3 regions of the Alteromonas sp. AWJ4_199 genome follow, and region 2 is predicted to be linked to each of the others. Evidence: predicted binding sites of a transcription regulator. Region 2 holds the regulator's gene; each other region holds the start of a gene.
The links. The regulator FNR, encoded in region 2, switches genes on or off when oxygen is low (the NO sensors DNR and NnrR bind a similar motif). The targets are predictions, from matches to a motif close to TTGATCTAGATCAA.
Positions count from the first base shown of each region.

Region 1: the regulator FNR is predicted to act here: its motif matches at 3,958-3,971, upstream of clpB (ATP-dependent chaperone ClpB).
Region 3: the regulator FNR is predicted to act here: its motif matches at 4,243-4,256, upstream of ccoG (cytochrome c oxidase accessory protein CcoG).

Region 1 covers NZ_JBSWUR010000001.1:788,084-794,755, forward strand. The annotation lists gene dld (D-lactate dehydrogenase) at 1-1,054, opposite strand, end outside; gene clpB (ATP-dependent chaperone ClpB) at 1,188-3,764, opposite strand; gene pgeF (peptidoglycan editing factor PgeF) at 4,015-4,770, opposite strand; gene rluD (23S rRNA pseudouridine(1911/1915/1917) synthase RluD) at 4,787-5,770, opposite strand; gene ACXAER_RS03475 (outer membrane protein assembly factor BamD) at 5,956-6,672, shown strand, end outside.
Region 2 covers NZ_JBSWUR010000001.1:210,867-217,538, reverse strand. The annotation lists gene uspE (universal stress protein UspE) at 205-1,128, opposite strand; gene fnr (fumarate/nitrate reduction transcriptional regulator Fnr) at 1,406-2,146, opposite strand; gene ACXAER_RS00900 (sulfite exporter TauE/SafE family protein) at 2,192-2,851, opposite strand; gene ccoS (cbb3-type cytochrome oxidase assembly protein CcoS) at 2,838-3,068, opposite strand; gene ACXAER_RS00890 (heavy metal translocating P-type ATPase) at 3,070-5,520, opposite strand; gene ACXAER_RS00885 (FixH family protein) at 5,520-5,999, opposite strand; gene ccoP (cytochrome-c oxidase, cbb3-type subunit III) at 6,216-6,672, opposite strand, start outside.
Region 3 covers NZ_JBSWUR010000001.1:1,609,321-1,615,992, reverse strand. The annotation lists gene ACXAER_RS07010 (TonB-dependent receptor plug domain-containing protein) at 1-1,295, opposite strand, end outside; cobalamin riboswitch at 1,386-1,650, opposite strand; gene ACXAER_RS07005 (serine/threonine protein kinase) at 1,769-2,752, opposite strand; gene ccoG (cytochrome c oxidase accessory protein CcoG) at 2,749-4,179, opposite strand; gene ACXAER_RS06995 (hypothetical protein) at 4,645-5,007, shown strand; gene ACXAER_RS06990 (DUF3016 domain-containing protein) at 5,115-5,657, shown strand; gene ACXAER_RS06985 (acyl-CoA dehydrogenase family protein) at 5,752-6,672, opposite strand, start outside.

The DNA.
Region 1 (6,672 bases), 580 kb from region 2:
GAGGCATAAAAGGCAGCTTGTTAAGCACAGCATCCACTCGCCCTTTAAATGCAAACATTTTAGGTAGTGAATCTGTACCCAAACGTTCAATACTTAATATGGTATCTTTGCCGTAAACATCTGCAATATCAAACATATCTCTATGCAGGTATTCACCTACTTCGGGAATGTTTTTAAAGGTCGACAGAATGTCTCTGCGAATACGAGTAAGTACAGCAGCATCGTTCGTTCCGATATAAAACGTTTGCTCTTTTTTAGGTACTTCAAACGTATCTAAGCGCACCGCGAAAACGGCGATTTTACCGGCGCATCCACTGGCTTCGTAAAGCCGTGTTGGATCGGCATTGAAGCGGCTCGGCGTATTTACATTAACATCTCGAACTATTTGTTCATAATCACTAGCAGACGCTTTCTTACTGGTTTCTGGGAGTGATTTTGAAAAGTTGCCTGAAGCGAGGTTACCGATAATTTCTTCAGGTTTTTCACCCAAGTCTATTCCTAAATGATTAACCAGCTTTAAATCACCGTTAGCATCTATTTGTGCAAATAGCGACAACTCCGTATAAGCGGGGCCTCGTTTAACCAATGCGCCGCCAGAATTATTAGCTACACCACCAACGATAGACGCCCCCAAACAGGACGATCCAATCACCGAATGTGGCGCGCGACCAAGGGGCTTTAACATTTTTTCAAGCTTAAACAAGGTTGCCCCAGGAAAACTCAACACTTGGTTACCATCGTTTATTAAAACGATATCATCCATGGCTAAGGTGTTAATTACCACCACAGGTCTATCGTAATCATTTCCGCTCGGAGTAGAACCTTCGGTCAAACCGGTTTTTGCAGCCTGCATAATGATGATGCAGTTGTATTCAACGCAAATCTTAAGCACTTCCCAATATTGCATTAGCGTATGTGGAAACAGTACGGCCAATGCCTCACCTTCACCCGAGCGCCACCCTTTTCGATAGTGCTCAGTTTGGCGTTTTCCAACGGCAAGGTTGCTTTCCCCGAGTACGCGTTTAAATGCGTTAACAATTAGGGCTGTTTCCATGTATGACTCCTAACACTCACGCTGAAATTTCTCTAGCAGGTAAACTAAAGGAAAACACAGTGCCAAGGCAATAATAAAGCAATAAAAAAGGCACTGTTTCTAGTGCCTTTGAATTAAAGATTTGGTTTGCTGATTAACCGCTTACTACAAATAGACCGCTTTCGTCAGCATCAATGCGAATAGTGGACTCGGGTATTAGTTCACCCGCTAGCAGTTGCTGTGCGAGTGGATTTTCAACCTGCACTTGTATCGCTCGCTTAAGCGGACGGGCGCCAAACACGGGGTCGAAACCTGCATCGGCTAACTTGTCCATAGCTGCGGCAGACAAAGTAAGTTTGTAACCTTTTTCCGCCAATCGTGCTCTTAAGGAAGCAAGCTGAATTTTAGCAATAGACTTAATTTGCTCTTTACCCAACGGATGGAATACCACAATATCATCCACACGGTTGATGAACTCGGGCCTGAAGTGCTGCCCTACTACGCTCATTACCGATGCTTTCATATCGTCATACTGACTTTCGTTGTGCTTATCTTGAATGATGTCCGAACCCAAATTAGATGTCATGATCACAACCGTATTTTTGAAATCTACGGTGCGCCCTTGTCCATCAGTCAGTCTGCCGTCATCCAGCACCTGAAGTAAAATGTTGAATACATCAGGATGTGCCTTTTCAACCTCGTCCAATAAAATGACCGAGTAAGGCTTGCGACGCACCGCTTCGGTTAAGTAGCCACCTTCCTCATAGCCAACATAGCCAGGAGGTGCGCCCACTAAGCGTGCTACCGAGTGTTTTTCCATAAACTCAGACATATCGATACGCACCATGGCGTCTTCAGTGTCGAACATGAAGCCGGCCAAAGCTTTACACAACTCAGTTTTACCCACGCCAGTTGGCCCTAAAAATAGGAATGAGCCAATTGGACGGTTTGGATCGGCAAGCCCCGCACGTGAACGGCGAATAGCATTTGATACTGCTTCAACGGCTTCTTCTTGCCCTACTACACGTTTATGAAGGACATCTTCCATACGCAACAGCTTCTCGCGCTCGCCCTCTAGCATTCTCGCTACGGGTATACCCGTCCAACGAGAGAGCACATCAGCAATTTCGATATCCGTTACTTTATTTTTAAGTAACGTGGTTTCGCGGGTTTCATTTTCTGCCGCTTGCTCAAGCTTGGCTTCAAGCTCAGGAATACGGCCGTACTGAAGTTCCGACATCCTATTCAAATCAGATGCGCGGCGAGCAATTTCTAAATCAAGCTTTGCTTGTTCCAGCTCCCCTTTAATGGTTTGGGTGCCCTGCATGGCATCTTTTTCATCTAGCCATACTTTTTCTAGCTCTGCATACTTGGTTTCAGCCTGCTCGCGCTCTAGTTCAATCATTTCAAGGCGTTTATGGCTAGCATCATCGGTTTCTTTAGCAAGGGCTTGCTCTTCCAACTTAAGCTGGATAATTCTGCGCTCTAAACGGTCCATATCTTCTGGCTTTGAGTCTATTTGCAGACGTATGCTAGAGGCCGCTTCATCAATAAGGTCGATGGCTTTATCCGGCAATTGACGGTCACTAATATAACGATGTGACAAACTTGCCGCTGCGACAATAGCGGGGTCTGTGATATCGACAGAGTGATGAAGCTCATAACGCTCTTTTAAGCCTCGAAGAATAGCAATAGTGTCCTCTACGCTTGGCTCTTCAACCAATACTTTCTGAAAACGACGCTCTAGCGCAGCGTCTTTTTCAATGTACTGACGATATTCGTCTAGCGTGGTTGCCCCCACACAGTGAAGTTCACCGCGTGCCAGCGCCGGTTTTAGCATATTCCCAGCATCCATGGCGCCATCGCCCTTCCCTGCACCTACCATGGTGTGCAGTTCGTCAACGAATAGAATGACGCGGCCTTCTTCTTTAGCCAATTCGTTAAGAACGGCCTTTAAACGTTCTTCAAACTCACCGCGGTATTTAGCCCCTGCCACTAACGCGCCCATATCTAGGGCAAGAACGCGCTTGTTCTTTAAGCCTTCAGGTACTTCGCCGTTAATGATGCGCTGCGCTAATCCCTCAACGATGGCGGTTTTACCCACACCAGGCTCACCAATAAGTACGGGGTTGTTTTTGGTTCTGCGCTGCAGAACTTGAACGGTACGACGAATTTCGTCATCACGCCCAATCACTGGGTCAAGCTTGCCTTGTTCCGCTCGCTCGGTTAAGTCTGTAGTGTACTTTTCAAGGGCCTGGCGCACATCTTCAGCGTTAGGGTCTGTCACCTTCTGTCCGCCACGCATATCATCGATAGCGCCTTCAATGGTGTCTTTGGTGATATTCAAACTTTTAAGGATCTCACCCAATCGCCCTTTATCTTCAAGGGCTGCTAACACGAAGATCTCCGACGTTATATATTCGTCTTTTCGTTGCTGAGCAATCTTGTCGCAAAGGTTAAGTAAAATGCCACTGTCTTTGCTTAACTGAACATCACCACCAATACCTTCAATTCTAGGTAAACGTTCAATAGCCTGACTCAAAGCAGAACGAAGCGCATTAACATTAATGTTTGCTTGGTCAAGTAGCGGGCGTACTGAACCACCCTGCTGGTTTAGCATGGCAGTCATTAAGTGGACAGGTTCAATATATTGATGATCTCGCCCCAATGCGAGTGATTGAGCATCGGATATTGCGAGCTGAAATTTACTGGTAAATCTATCTAGTCTCATAATCTCAACCTAATAAGTGAACAACTATACCTGCGGTAACACACCGCGATTACGAACATTTTAACTCTCGCTGAGTGGGTAATGATCTATGCGGACTGGTATTGCTTATGTTCTAGTTATGTAGGCTGCTCAATTGCGATTCAAGTATGAGATTGAAAAGTTAGCCAAAAAGATAACAAATACTGTAGAAACTTTGATTTAGCGCAAATAAATGAAGGGGTTAAGAACTAATGCCCATAGGATTAGATATCTAAAGCATACCTATTACGCTGACCATGCGCCCAGTTGTGCGTTTGTTTTGATGAGTGGCTCTCCGATGCGAATAGAAGCGTCCCTCGTCAGTGTAAGTACACAGGTTACTTTGCGTAATATCTTCAACGCCAGCTTGCTGCAATTGCATCTGTGCTACTAAAGGTAAATCTAAAAGGTATTTACCCTCATTACTACTATTGGCAACGGCGCCGGCTACATGGCGAAATTTACTCGCCAGTTGAGCATCCACTTCATAGCAAGAACCGCTGATTGCAGGGCCTATCCAAGCCATGATTTTATTCTCATCGCAGTTAAATTGCCCAAGAGCATTTCTGATAATATTAGTCTCAAGCCCTTTCCACCCTGCATGCACTGCTGCCACCTCTTGCCCACTCTCATCACATAATAGGATGGGCACACAGTCAGCAGTCATTACTGCACAAAAGTGCGACTTGGAAGAAGAGTATGCTGCATCCGCAGTAGTATCCACGCTTGGCAGTGACACCACGCGATTGCTGTGTATTTGCTCTAGCCACGTTATCTTTTCGCTGTGTGGGATCAGGCTTCTATTGGCTTTAACTAATAAAAGGTCATCCCCCACGTGAGCCCCAACGTTCAAGCCTGCGAAATCACCTAAGCTCGTGCCTCCTTTTCTTGTCGTTGTATAAGCGACAATATTAGAGGGGCATGACCACGCTGGAGTAATCAAATCCAGCGTAGATGAAATAGGTGAATTTGCATCTGACAATGTCATAATACCTACTCCCTAGTTAGAGCATATCTTGCGGATTGTCCGTTGTGTCTTTTTTGACTGCTTTAAGCAAGTCCTGCATATCTTGAGGAAGCGGCGCTTTCCAAGTCATCCACTCTTCAGTTTCGGGGTGAAATAGTGAAAGCTGAGCTGCGTGCAATGCCTGACGCTGGAACCCTCGAAGCGCTGTAATAAACTCCTCAGACGCACCTTTAGGCAAACGCGGACGCCCGCCATAAACCTGATCGCCCAACAGTGGATGTTTTATATGCGCCATGTGCACGCGAATTTGGTGCGTACGACCAGTTTCAAGCTTCAAACGCAAGTGAGTATAAGCACGGAACTTTTCAATAACGCGATAATGCGTTACTGCAGGTTTACCCATTTCGCGAACTGCCATATGCGTGCGCTTTGTGGCATGCCTGCCAATAGGCTCATCTACAATCCCACCCGCAACCATAGTACCTAAAGCGATGGCTTCATATTCACGGCTCATCTCGCGGCGCTGTAGCTGATCAACAAGGTGCGTTTGCGCAGGTATTGTTTTTGCCACTACCATCAGGCCCGTAGTGTCTTTGTCGAGACGGTGGACAATGCCTGCACGTGGAACTTTGTCAATTTCGGGATAGTGATTTAGCAATGCATTAAGCACTGTACCGCTCGGGTTTCCCGCGCCAGGATGCACGACTAAATCAGCAGGTTTATTTATTACCAAGATGTGCTCATCTTCGTAAACAATATCTAGCGCAATATCTTGCGCAACACTTGTTACCTGCACATCCATTTCGGCTTGTACAGTAATGAGTTCATCCATTTGCATTTTGTGTCGAGGGACAGTGATTACTTCACCATTTACCGCAACATTTCCGTCCTGAATCCAAGTTTTTAACTTAGAACGAGAATATTCAGGGAACAAATCAGCCAAAACCTGATCTAAGCGTAAACCAAAATGCGCAGCTTCCGTTGAAGCTTCTAGTTGTATTGTGTTCGGCGACTGTGTCATAACACCATTGATTACGTCTAAAAAAGGGTATTATAACAAGTATTCACGCTGTACACTGCCTTGTTTACGTTTTTGTATGGTTTTTCTCGTCGTTAGTACGTTAGAATGCAATTAAAGTGTTGTTGTTTAACACATGAGCTTAGACAGCGAAGTATTAAACTGTTTAGCAGGAAAATAGAATTATTATGAAATCATTTCGTCTACTGGCTCCCGTTTTATTGGGTGCTATGGTATCTGTCGCAGGATGTAGTTCTTCAGATAAAGAAGAGAAAGCCGTTTTAGCTAACATGGGTGCACAGCAACTGTATGACAGAGCAAAGCAAAGCATGGAAGTTGGTAACTTTAGCGCTGCTGCTCAAACGTTAAGTGCGCTAGATTCCCGTTACCCGTTTGGTCCACTTTCTCACCAAGTACAGCTAGATCTTATTTACAGCTACTATAAGTCGGGTAAGAACGAAGAAACACTTGCCACTATCGACAGATTTATCCGTCTTAATCCTAATCACTCTGATGTTGACTACGCGTATTACATGCGTGGCTTAACTAACATGGAATCAGACAGCAACCTATTCCAAGAGTTAATGAACATCGATCGTACGGATAGAGACCCATCAAAATCCCGCGCAGCGTTTGAAGACTTTCGCAGGCTTATCCAGCAGTATCCAGACAGCAAGTATGCGGCTGACGCGAAGCAGCGTATGGTTCATATTAAAGACCGCTTGGCGCGTTATGAAATTGCTATTGCACGCTTCTACATGAGACGGGAGGCGTATGTTGCTGCTGCCAACCGTGGCCGCTATGTTATAGAGCACTTCCCGAATACTACGCAGGTACAGCAAGCCCTAGAAATTATGGTTTCAAGCTACGAACAGCTTGGTCTTACAGAGCTTCGTGATAATGCA
Region 2 (6,672 bases):
AAAGGCGCCATTATACATTAAAGCGCCTTTTCGAGACTATGGCTGTGTTGTTAAATTTATCGAGAAGCGTTAAGTACTGATTTAAGCGTGTATGATTAACTCTCGGAATTAACCGCTAAATGCGCAGGTTTTTTAACGCCCATCGCCGATTCGCCATTTGTCGCCACCAAGTGTCTTGGTATTTAAGCGCAATTAAGTCGTTAACTACACGGTTATCGGTGATCCAAACCCATCTGGCTTAATCGCAAGTACGTCACAATTTAGTTCATCAATAACGTGCTCGGCAGTATTGCCAATAAGCGCCGCCGAAATACCAACCCGTCCCACGGTGCCTATTACAACTAACTCGGCATCGAGTGTTTTAGCCACTTGCGGGATAACTTTTTCAGGCAAGCCTTCTTTCACCACACATTTATTTTCTGCAATACCATATTTCAGCGCGTGACTACGCATTTCTTTCATATGATGATTTTTTACCGCATCGTGATATGTATCAGGGTCAAACTCTGGCACTTCAATGGCAATGTTAAGTGGAGTTGTAGGGTAGCTATTCACTAAATTAACGTTACCTTTCAACAAAGAAGCATAATCGTTAGCGATGATCGTAAGCTTGTCGTTTAACGCAGCATGCTCGTCATCTTCGCTGCCTACGTTTACTGCAGCTATAATTTCACCGCCTTCTGGCCAGTCGTGTTCTTTAACGAGCAGTACAGGGCGTGGGCACTTGCGCATTAGATGCCAGTCTGTAGGGGTAAAGATCACTGAGGCAAGGTCGTCATGTTTTTTAGTGGCTTTTACCACTAAGTCGATTTGGTTATTAAGGGCGTAATAAATAATCGACTCATAAGTACGGTTATTCCACTCAACCACAATATCGGTCTCTGAAAAGCCTTGTTCTTTTAGCTGGGCAGATAACCATTTGGCGTGCTCTTTTGTAACGGCATCGCGCATTGATTCACGTTCGTCGGGGCTAAGCATGGTTGTCATATCGTAAGACAAATCATATACCACCATCATAGCGGTAACCGTGGCGCCGGTTTTTGACGCAAGTTCATAGGCACGGCTTAGGGCAGGCTGGTTGTCACGTTCCGCGTCCACCACGGCAAGAATTCGTTTACACTCAATCATAACGTCTCCTCAACTACAAAGCTTTGTATGGCTGTCGACATCGATATTGTTTCAAAACCGTTTACATTAACTATAAACGACATTTAGAAAAACGTGAGTTGTTTTCGATCAAGGATTAAATAATTCGTTGATAAAAAAAGGGCCAATTCAAATGTTACGGGAGCTTTAACGCCCAATGGATGGATATCGTGTAACCCAGTGAGGGAATACAGTGAAACTTTAAAGGTTAAAACTAAAAAGCGCGCATGTAGCGCGCTAAAGATACCAGAAGAATAAATTAACCGTTACAGACTACGCTAGGGCCATTTAACGCCTCTAACTTGGTATTTAACCGATCAAAATCCAAAATAGAGATCAATTTACCGTCAACCTTGATAATGTTTTCCTTCTGAAAACGGCTCAGTAAACGGCTAATGGTTTCTATCGTTAAGCCTAAATAGTTTCCAATTTCGTTGCGCGTCATGGTTAAGTGGAATTCTCTATGGGAAAAGCCGCGTTCCTCAAAGCGCTGAGAAAGATGTGAGATAAAATATAATAAACGCTCTTCTGCAGTACGCTTGTTTAAAAGCATGATCATGTCGTGATCTTGTTTTATTTCAGCGCTCATGAAGCTCATGATCTGGTGGCGCAGCTTTGGAAATTGCACTGACATTTCGTCGAGAGTCTCGTAGGGAAGCTCACACACCATGGCTGTTTCTAGCGCAGAGGTGTAGCTTTGGTGTTTGTTCTCTCTTAATGCATCGAAACCGATAATGTCACCAGGAAAGTGGAAACCGGTAATCTGTTCTTCACCTTCGGTATTAGTCACAAATGATTTGAATGAACCGGTTCTCACTGCAAATAGAGAACGGAATTTATCACCAGTTTGAATCAGAGTGTCACCTTTATGAAGCGGCTTCTTGCGTTCAATAATATCGTCAAGAGATTCGATTTCTGTTTTGTTTAACGCCACCGGTAAACACAGGTGACTGAAACTACAGTTTTGACAGTGAATAGAAAATTGGCTTCCTTTGCTCATAATGCACGCTCTGTAAAAGAATACCCGACAATAATACACCCATTTTTAAACGATTGCGCTATGAATAAGATAAGCGGCATATATGGCCATTATTCCTGCAATAATTTGTTTAACATGGTTATGTTGAAAACATCGAACTATATACTGGCTACCAGCGCTTGCGGCGAGCAAGGTGGGTAATGTACCTAAACCGAAGAAGAACATAATGCCAGCGCCTTCTAGCGCATTCCCCGCCGCGAGAGACCAGGTAAGTGTGGAATACACCAACCCGCAAGGAAGCCAACCCCAAATAAAACCATAGGGAATAGCGCTAAAAGGGGTTTTAAAAGGTAAAAAACGCTTAGATAATGGCTGCAGTTTGGAAAATAAACCTTTTCCTGCGTTTTCCAACACCGTTAAACCCGTCCACCATTTGCCTAAATAACAGGCCAGCAACAACAGCATAAGGCCGCTTAGCAAGGATAGGGCATAGTTGGCAAGGGGCACGTAGTCGGCTGCTATTTTGCCAAGCGCCCCGGTTATTGCTCCGGCGATGGTGTAGCTCACTATACGTCCCATGTTATAGGCAAGGGTATAGGGTAGTGCTGAAGCGCCTTTAGGCGATACCATCCTTAGCGCAGCGACAATTCCACCGCACATTCCCACACAGTGAACTCCGCCGGCTAAGCCGATAAGAAAGGCAGAGAAGTAGTTAATCCCTTCCATTTGGCGCTTGGCTTTTGTCTACTTTATTGTCTTGAAGTTGCTTGCGTTGCTCAGCTAGCTTTTTTTCTTCTGGCGGAAGGTCATCGTCAAATAGAATACTGTACCCCTGACGGTCTAGATCCTCGAATTGATTAGTTTTCACCGCCCAAAAGAATATCACGATAGCGACAGCGACTATGATAATGGCGATTGGAATTAATACGTAAATAATACTCATGCTATTTGCTCAAAAGTCGCGTTGAGTTTGTGACTACAATAATACTGCTTAACGACATACCAACAACAGCCATCCACGGTGAAAGTAGGCCAGACACGGCGAAAGGCAGAATCAAAACGTTGTAACCTACCGACCATCCTATATTTTGTCTAATTTTTTGCTTCACTTGGTGAGCGGTTTTAATCAGTTCAGGTACAGAAAGTAGCTGATCGCCAAGTAATATGACATCAGCAGCAGTTTTAGCCACGTCTGTGGCATTACCCACTGCAATTGCCACATCAGCGCTGGCAAGAACGGGCGCGTCGTTAATACCGTCACCCATCATCATCACTTTCGCGCCAGATTGCTGCATAGCCTGTACAGCATCGTATTTCTGCTCTGGTGTGAGCCCACCTTTAGCTGTTGATATTGGCAAGGAAGCGGTAAGAGCGTCCACGTTTTGTTGTGTATCGCCACTTAATACTGCAAGGGTGTGACTTTTTGCCAGAATATTTAAGGTTTCTTGAGTATCCTCTCGCAACGTGTCGCTTACCTCAAACGCCGCCATAATACGGCCCTTCACCGTGAGAAAGACATTGGCTGACGGATAATCCTTAAGAAGATTTTGTTGTGATTCGTGGACACAAAATTGGGCAGAGCCCATTGAAAACAAGGTGTCGTTAATTTCACCGCTGATGCCGCCTCCTGGCGTCACGCTAAAATTAACCACATTGTGGATAGTAGGTCTGCTGGAGGAATTATCCGTACCATGGACGTTACTACCGCCAAGGGTTTTATTTGGGCTAAAGGCTTTTGCAATAGGGTGCTCAGAGCGCGACTCTAGAGCACGGGCAATTGAAAGTGCACTGTCACTGTCTACACCGTCAGCATACCAGGCATTTGAAATGGTAAATTTGCCTTGTGTCAGCGTACCGGTTTTATCCAGTGCGATAGTGTCAATGCCAGTGATTTGCTCAAGCGCATCGGCGCGTTTTAGTAAAATACCTTGTCGGTTTAACTTTGCCATAGCGCAGGTTAACGCTGATGGTGTAGCCAACCCTAATGCGCAAGGACAGGTTGCTACCAACACGGAAATGGTGATCCAAAACGCATCATCACTGCCGTTATAGGCCCAAAAGCCATAAGTTAAGGCAGAAACCAGCAAGACAGCTGTCACAAAATATCGAGAAAAGTTATCAGCTATTTGTGCCGCTTTAGGCTTATTCGCCATAGCACTTGCTTGCAGCCTTACAATTTGATTTACCAGTGCATTTTTGAGAGTTTGTGTCACTTTAATGGTAAGGCTGCCGTCTTGACACACAGTACCACCATATACGGTGCTACTGTTTGACTTGCGCACCGGGCTAAACTCACCGGTAAGCATAGATTCGTCAACCGCAGCGTTACCTTCTGTTACCAGCCCATCAATGGGGATGGTTTCACCAGGCTTAACCAGCACTACATCGTTCACTTTTAATTGCTTTGCTAAGCATTCAGTAACGCTGCCATCTGGCATTAATTTAGTCGCTGACACAGGAACATACTGCATCATATTGGCAGAGATCTGTGCGGCGCGATGACGGCTACGATGTTCTAAAAAGCGGCTAAGTAATAGCAGGAAAATGAACATACAAATAGATTCAAAATACACTTCACCTTGCTCTAATACAGTAGAGCGAATTCCTGCAATGTAAGTACCGAATATTGCGAGCGTAACGGGTACATCCATATTAACCGTTCTTGCGCTTAGCGCTTTCGCGGCGCCCACATAAAAAGTGCTGCCTGAGTACAGTACTACAGGTGTAGTAAGCGTAAGGGCAACCCAGTAAAAATACTGTCGAGTTTCTAATTCAATAGCGCCAAACCAGTCAAAATACAGCCCTGTCATCAGCATCATTACTTGCATGGTCATAATGCCTGCAAGGCCAAGCTTCTTCAGAAAGGTCTTTTGTTCGCGTTTATAACTGGCTTCGTGTTCATCGGGGTGAAATGGCGACCCAATATAACCAATGCGTTTTAGTGTAGAAAGAATTTGGCTAAGCTTAATTTGAAACGGTGACCAAGTAACTAAAGCGCGACGCTCTTGGACGTTTACCGCGACTTGCTTTATCCCTTCTACTTTTGATAATTGCTTTTCGATAAGCCATCCACACGCAGCGCACGTGATACCTTCAAGGGTTAATTGAATCTGCTTATCTTGCCCCTCATCAAAAACGAATTCTTCTTGAAGAGCAGGGTCGTCATACACTTTGAGTTTGTCGAGTGTCTCTAGAATGCCATCGTCAGATTTTTGCGCCGGTTCGGTTCTAAACTGGTAATAGTCTTCAAGACCATTGGTTACAATGGCTTCGGCCACGGCTAAACATCCAGGACAACACATGTCGCGTTGCTGCCCTAATATGACGGTAGTAAATTTTCCATCGTCGGAGCCCGCAATAGGCAAGCCGCAATGGTAACAGTCGTGCTTGGCCATTATGGATTGAATTTCATCTTGCCAGAGTGGGGCAGATAGATGGTATTTTGAATTTTCCAGCTATCATCAATAGGGGTTAGCGATACGCGCCATTTACCATCAAGATCTTCTTCGACAAAACCGCGATAAATACCCCTAGCATCGCGGCTTAATAAAACGCTGACATCACGCTCTTCAAGCGTTACGTGATAAAAGCTTAGTTTAACCGCATTACCTTCTTGTGGAATACCTGAATGAAACTCTAGCGCTATGCTGCCATCTTCAATGGTTAAATCGGTAGTGATATTCATGCGACGGGCTACGGCTTCTTTATCCAATCGCGCATTAATTGCTTTTCCTTCCTTGTAGTAGTCGTCCACCACTAGGCTATCTTCAGTACTAATAGCAAGCTTTAATAATACGCCGCCCATAATGAGCGTGATAATAGGAACGGCAATTAAAAACCAGGGCCAGAACTCTTTATACCAGGGTCTATTCATTGAAATCTTTTCTCGTGTTTACTTCGCTAACAACATATTTATTTTTACTGCCCCAACTACATGTTTAGCCGGGAAATAAGAATAAATATAATGTTTGCGAGACATACTAAATGTGAACAAAGATTGTTCGTACAGCACTCCCTATATCGCTGTATTTTCTCATAAAAAAAGCCCCGTAGTAACGAGGCTTTTTAAGATATTTAATGATTTAAATCATTAATCATTTGAAAGGCTGTAAACATACGCTGCAACAACGTGAATTTTGTCATCACCCAAGGTTTTCTTGAATGAAGGCATTACACCGTTACGACCGTAAGTAAGCGTTTCTGTTACCGCTCTGTGACTGCCGCCGTATAGCCAGATATTGTCAGTAAGGTTTGGTGCACCAAGTGCTTGATTACCTTTACCGTCCATACCGTGACAAGCCGCACACGCTGCGAAACGAGCTTTACCTGCTTCTGCAAGCTGAGGGTCTACATCGCGACCGCTTAAACTAAGTACGTAGTTAACCACTTCTTCGATACCGTCTTCACCCATAGCATCTAGCCATGCTGGCATAGCTGCTTTACGACCAAGCGTAAGAGTTTCAACGATTTTCGCACCTGAACCACCGTACAACCAGTCGTTGTCCGTTAGGTTAGGGAAGCCGCCATTTTGACCACGAGCATCAGAA
Region 3 (6,672 bases), 1.4 Mb from region 2:
CCAAAACGCTCGGTAAAAGTAGGGGCTTTAACGGCTTTACCATAGCTGGTAAAAACGGAGTAGTAATCGTTAAGCTGCCATGTGAGGCCGGCGCGATAACTTACCGCGTTATCAAACTCACTATTGTTGTCGAACCTTGCGCTTAATGTTGCAGTTAGCGACTCGGTAAACTGACTGTTTGCTTCTGCAAATACGCTGTAGGTGTTGTCGTGTTGTTTTTGATTAGGATCGCCAAATACAATAGGGCCGCGCTGGTCAAAAAGACGCTGCAGATATTCAACACCGCCTGCAAAATCCCAATTATCGATAGTGTAAAAACTGGTCCAATTTAACTCAATTCGCTCACCTGTGGTGCCGCCTGTATCTGTACCCGATTCAGTATTATCGTTTTCATCTTTACGATAGTGTGCACTTAATGCCGAGCGGTAGCCTTTATTTGCAGGGGCAAATTCCCATCTTAGCTTCGCGCTTATTTGTGAGCCATCTGTTACGTTATCTGTATCAGCAGGAAGGCCGGTTAATACAAAGTCAGTACCGTCATAGTCATTTTCATATTGAACAGAACGTAAATTCGCGATGAAGGTGTGTTCGGTGGTGGCGGCATAATTGAGGTTTATGCCGGCAGTCATATTGTCATAGCCATCATCTTCGGTACCAACGCGAGACACGTTATCGCCGTCAGTTCGAATATAGCTCGCGTAGGCAGATACACCCACGTTATCGCTTTGTGAGCGCGCATTCATACTGCCCTGCAACGTACCTTGTGTACCAACGCCTGCAGAAAAATCTACGTGAGAAACATTGTCGGCAAACTGGCCAGATTTAGTGGTAATGCTTAGTACACCACCAATTGCGCCGCTACCCCACCTCGCACTTTGCGGGCCGCGAAGTAGCTCAATGCGCACTACGTTGGCGCTAGTTAGGTGAGCAAGGTCAACAAGACTCCCTTGGCCTACATCGTTGGCAACAACGCCATCAATTAAAACAAGCAGATGGTTGGTTTCACCGCCGCGCACGCGCAGCTCTGTTAACCCACCAGGGCTGCCTGACTGAGACAAACTAACGCCAGGTAAGCCGCGAATTAGGTCGGTAAGTTGAAGTGCGCCCGAAGCTTTAATATCGCTTTCAGTGAGCACCGATACTGAGCCAGGCAGTTTATTTAGCGAAATAGGCAGACGCGTGCCAGTGACGGTAAGCGTTTCAATATCTTGATTTGAGGTTTGAGCAAAGGCAGGTGTGCTTAAGCACGAAATAACTGCAGCGCTAAGGGCTGCTTTAGTAAAATGTGTACGCATGGTTTTTATATTGTCTTTGATGCGCTCCACCCGAGCACATGATTAGGGAAAGTGCACGTTTTTGCTTAGTTATGGATGTGAGCAAGCAAACGACACCATGAAGTACAGGCCGGTATCCGGGCTTACTCACCAAGACCGATAAGGTAATGGCTCTTTTGCCTTCCCATCTAATGGCGTCTGATTGCGCTGTAGCGCGTTAACGTATAAAAGACAGTGGCGCAAAGAAAAGAAAACGACAATGCGTTGAGTTTACCGTTGCGGGGGCAGCATCAGCTTTTCACTGATTTCCCGTTTAACTATTGTCACAGTAGTAGTTATGGAGCGCGACAAAAGCACCTACACAAAGCGATTATATAGAACTTAAAAAGTGATAGCGAATACGGTTTCTTATACCTTACGCTTTTTCGTAACCCGCATACGGTTATTGTACTAGGGTTATCGAAAAAGCGTTTTTCAGCAGTAAGGCAGAAGGCTCAGTACCCCAATTTTAGCGGAGGCTCTTGGAGTGCAGATAGCTGTTCTTTAAGGGCAAGTATTTGGCCTTCCCAATATTTGTCTTCAGCAAACCAAGGGAACGCACGAGGAAACGCAGGGTCTTCCCACCGACGAGAAAGCCACGCCATGTAATGCACCATGCGCATTGCTCTTAGTGGCTCAATAAGAGGTAGCTGGGACGTATCGAATTCGTGAAATTCTTCGTAGGCCTCTACTAGGGTATCTAGCTGCAAAAGCTGCTGTTGGCGGTCGCCACTTAACATCATCCATAAGTCTTGAATAGCGGGTCCCATACGGCAGTCATCTAAGTCAACGAAGGTTGGACCGTCGCGCCATAGTATATTGCCTGGGTGGCAGTCACCGTGTAAACGAATATTCGATGTTGGCTTATACGCTTGTTGGGTGGCCTCAATAACTGGATTGAGTATGGCAAAAAAGGCCGTCTTCAAATGCTCGGGTAGCAGTGTGCTTTGCAACAGAACCTGTTTGGGCTCATCAAGGTAACTTTCAATGTCAATTGAGGGGCGATCTGCAAACCCTTTAGCTGACGCTACGCGGTGAATGCGGCCTATAAAACGCCCCATCCATTCGAGCTGTTCAAGGTTGTCGTTCTCAAACTGTCTACCGCCTACCGAAGGGAATAGTGTAAATCGATAGTCAGTCTCCGCCACCGTATGGTGATGTAGCGTTTTACCGTTTAAAGCTATAGGTGCAGCCAATGGGATTTCGTTATCGATTAGCTCTGCAGCAAACGCGTGTTCTTCAAGAATTTGAGCGTCGGTCCATCGACCTGGGCGATAGAATTTTGCTACATAGCGCTGACCGTCTTCAGCCAAAAACTGATAGACGCGGTTTTCATAACTATTTAGTGCTAGCAAACCGCTTTGAAGAAAAATGCCCTGACTTTCCAGGGCATCTAATATGGTGTCTGGGCTAAGCCCAGAGAATGAAAAATCTGTCATCGATAAAGGAACTTAGTTGGCTCATCAACAGTAACCGTTTCCCCATCAATTGTGGTGGTTACACTGATAAAAATATCGGTAACCGTATCTTCCAGATTATAGGCGTCAGTTGCAACTGAAATTGGCGTGCTATACACCGCACCGCCTTCAACTGTTACAGTTTGCTCACCTATATACTCATAGTCAGGCAGACCTTTTACAGCAATCGTATACGTTTGCTCTTGCTGGGTTTTATTGAGCACTTTTATGGTATAGACGTTCTCAATTAGCCCTTCATTGGTTTCGCGGTATAGGGAATTTCTATCGCGGATAATGTCGACTTCGGTGGGGCTGCGCATCCAAATATTAGCGAATAGCAAACCGGTCATAACAACAAGTACGACAAAATACCCAATTAATTTAGGGCGCAATATATGAGTTTTACCGCCAGCAAGTTCTTCTTCCGAGGTAAAGCTTATCAGGCCTTTGGGATAGCCCATCTTGTCCATAACGCCGTTACAGGCATCAACACAAGCACCGCAGTTGATGCATTCGTATTGAAGGCCGTTGCGAATATCAATACCGGTAGGGCAGACTTGAACACATAAATTACAGTCAATGCAGTCACCTAAGCCTTTCTCCTGCACCTGCTCGTGACTAAGTTTTCGAGGGCGTGGACCGCGTTGTTCGCCCCGTTTTGCATCGTAGGATACGGTAAAGGTATCTTTGTCGAACATGGCAGATTGGAATCGTGCATAAGGACAAATGTGCGTGCACATAATTTCACGCATATAGCCTGCATTTCCGTAGGTACAAACTGCAAAAAAGATAACTGAGAAACCCGCCCAGAAGCTGGTGTCAAATGTGACAAAGTCAACAAACAAGGCATCGATGGGGGTGAAGTAGCCGACAAAGGTTAGCGCAGTTAATAATGCTACCAGAACCCAAGCAGTATGCTTTGCCGTTTTACGTAAAAATTTGTCGGTATCCATCTTGCGTGCATCAAGGGCTATACGCTTGTTTCGTGGCCCTTCGAACTTTTCTTCAAACCAAGTGTATATATATACCCATGTCGTTTGTGGACACATAAAGCCACACCACACTCTACCTGCGAAGGTGGTGACAAAGAATAATGCAAAAGCGGAAACAATGAATATATAGGCCAGTAAGGTAAGGTCTTGAGGCCACAAGGTAAGCGAGAAAATAGTAAAACGCTGTTCGCCGATATCAAGCAGTACCGCCTGATGGCCGTTGTACTGAATCCACGGAATAATGGCAAAAAGGGCTAGAAAGAAAAGACCGAAGAAACGTCTAAACGTCTCCAATGGGCCCTGCACGGCGCGCACATAAATACGGCTGCGTGAGTCATGCCGTTTGCCCTCTATGGCTCCTTTGGGTTTATGTACTTTTACCGGTGTTACGTTTTTGACCGGTATTTGTTCATTCATAGCTTAACCTTATGTGACGTAACAAACTGCCTGTGCAGTATAACTGCGTTCAACACGTCATACTTAATATAGATCAATAATACGGCGTATGGTCTATCTTTTTAAAATTTCAGTCAATACTGAAACTTCAGAAAGTTTCATGGTTTCTTCTTTTCTTGAATCTATGCGTAATGGTATGGATACAGTGCCAAGATCAGTTGAAATTATCGAACGTCATATTTGCTAATATAGAAATGAGTGTTCAAGCATGTTTAACACACTTGAGCTATGTCCATTGTATTGAGCATCATTAAAGTATCATACATTGGTAGGGAAATATTTGTGGTCAATTAGCGTACAAATGATGTAAAGTGTCCGCAAATAAAGTGTGAGTTAACAAAAGTTTATTGAGCATGTGTAGTTAAATGTGTTCAATAAATTGGCACCATTTGTCGTAAACATCTGTCAAAAATTAGCTGAGAAGTCATGTTAAGGTTTTTTATAATCGCTGCCGAAATTGTTGTTTTAATCATAGTGTTGAGATCTTCTTTTGTTCAGTATCTCTTCGAAGATATTCAAAACTCTATTTCTAATTGGCTGACGGTTGTTGCAACACTTCCTGAACGAAAGGAATTGCATAGCTTACAAGACAAAATAAATATCCAGCTAAGCCCACTAAAGCCCTATCAACAGGATTACGTCAAACAAATCACAACCGATGGCGCTAGCGTTAAACGCTTTCATCGTGCTTATTGCGAAACAGATGACATAAACCCAAACTTCACGGGAACTAAACGCGCTAAACTATGCCTAATCATTAAGCAATCACGATTTATGCAAGTTGAATAGTCACATTTGCCTTTGTGTCGAGAGTACGCTTTCTCAATAGCGTGTTATAAACCTTTCGTAATGCTTGCTAGCTTGATGTTAAATCAATTGAATGTAGGAGCATGAAAGTGAATAAATTACGTACTTTTTCCTTTTTAAGTTGCGCCGCAGCAATAGGGCTTGCCGTTTTTGTTCCCACTCAAGCCGCTGAGGTTAAAATTACGTGGGATGAGCCGGAGTCTTACAGTGATGTGAGGCCGACTAACGAATCTCGTAAACGCTTTCGAGAGCGCACCTTAAAAGAGCTCGAATCGCATATCGTTGAATTAGCCAGTGAATTGCCGGAATCGCAGGTATTGTCTATGACGGTAACGAACGTTGATTTAGCCGGCCAAGTGTGGCCGAGTCAATTTGTGGGATTTGGCAACGGCGCTGGCAGTGACGTGCGTATCATTAAGCGCATTGATATTCCTAGAATGACATTTAGTTACTCGTTAGCTAATGCCGACGGTCAAGTCATTTTAAGCGGTGAAGATGTAAAACTTAAAGATATGGATTTTATGGAATCGAATATACGTCGCAATCGAACGGAATCGCTATCCTACGAAAAAGCCATGCTTAACGATTGGTTTTCAGATACGTTTTCAACACAAGTAGCGGCGAACGACTAACGCATTCGTTCAAATCACAATAAAAAAGGTCACATATAGTGACCTTTTTTGTGTTTATAACCCTCATTTCACGGGCTATAAAAATACAAGCTACCTACAGATAATCAAACTCATTACCTGATATTGCAAGGGTGCTTTCAGGGCCAGCTTTATAAGCGGCTTTGTGCGCATCGCGACGTACTAAGATACGTTCCATGTAGAAGTCACGTGTCTTCATCTTAGACGCTGCAAGGACCGCGTTACCTGAAGCTTGCGCTTTGTCGGCCATGCTGTACCACAGTACACCAATCAACGAATAGGCGCTGTATGCCAAGTAATCACAAGCAGCTGCAGCAGCGGTGGTGGCATCCATACCTAAGCAATCGGCTGAAGATGCACGCCAGTCATCAAGAATACCTTGAGCCAGACCCTTCGCCTCACTGTCTTGAATGTCGCTGACCAAAGCGTTAAACGCATTATAGGTCGCTTCCATCATTTGACCGCCATCGCGGGTAAGCTTACGACCAATAAGGTCTAGCGCCTGAATACCGTTGGTGCCTTCATATAACATAGCAATGCGCACGTCGCGCATAAGTTGTTCCATACCCCATTCACGAATAAAGCCGTGACCACCAAATACTTGTACACCTAGGCTGGTGGTCTCAAGGCCCATATCCGTCATAAAAGCTTTGCAGATTGGGGTTAAAAACTGAAGTATCTTGTCGGCATCTTCTTTTTCTTGACCTTCACCAAGCTTCTCAACGTCCATAAACTTGGCATAGAAAAGTGAAAGTGCACGGCAGCCTTCAATCAGTGATTTCTGCGTAAGTAACATACGCGCTACGTCAGGTTGAAATACGATTGGGTCTGCTTTGCCCTCTGGGTTTTGGATACCCTGTGGTGCACGAGACTGCACGCGCTCGCGGGCGTAGGTCAGTGCGCCTTGGTAAGAGGCTTCTGCCGCCCCTAAACCTTGTAGGCCTACTTGGAAGCGTGCATCGTTCATCATGGTGAACATACATGCTAGGCCTTGGTT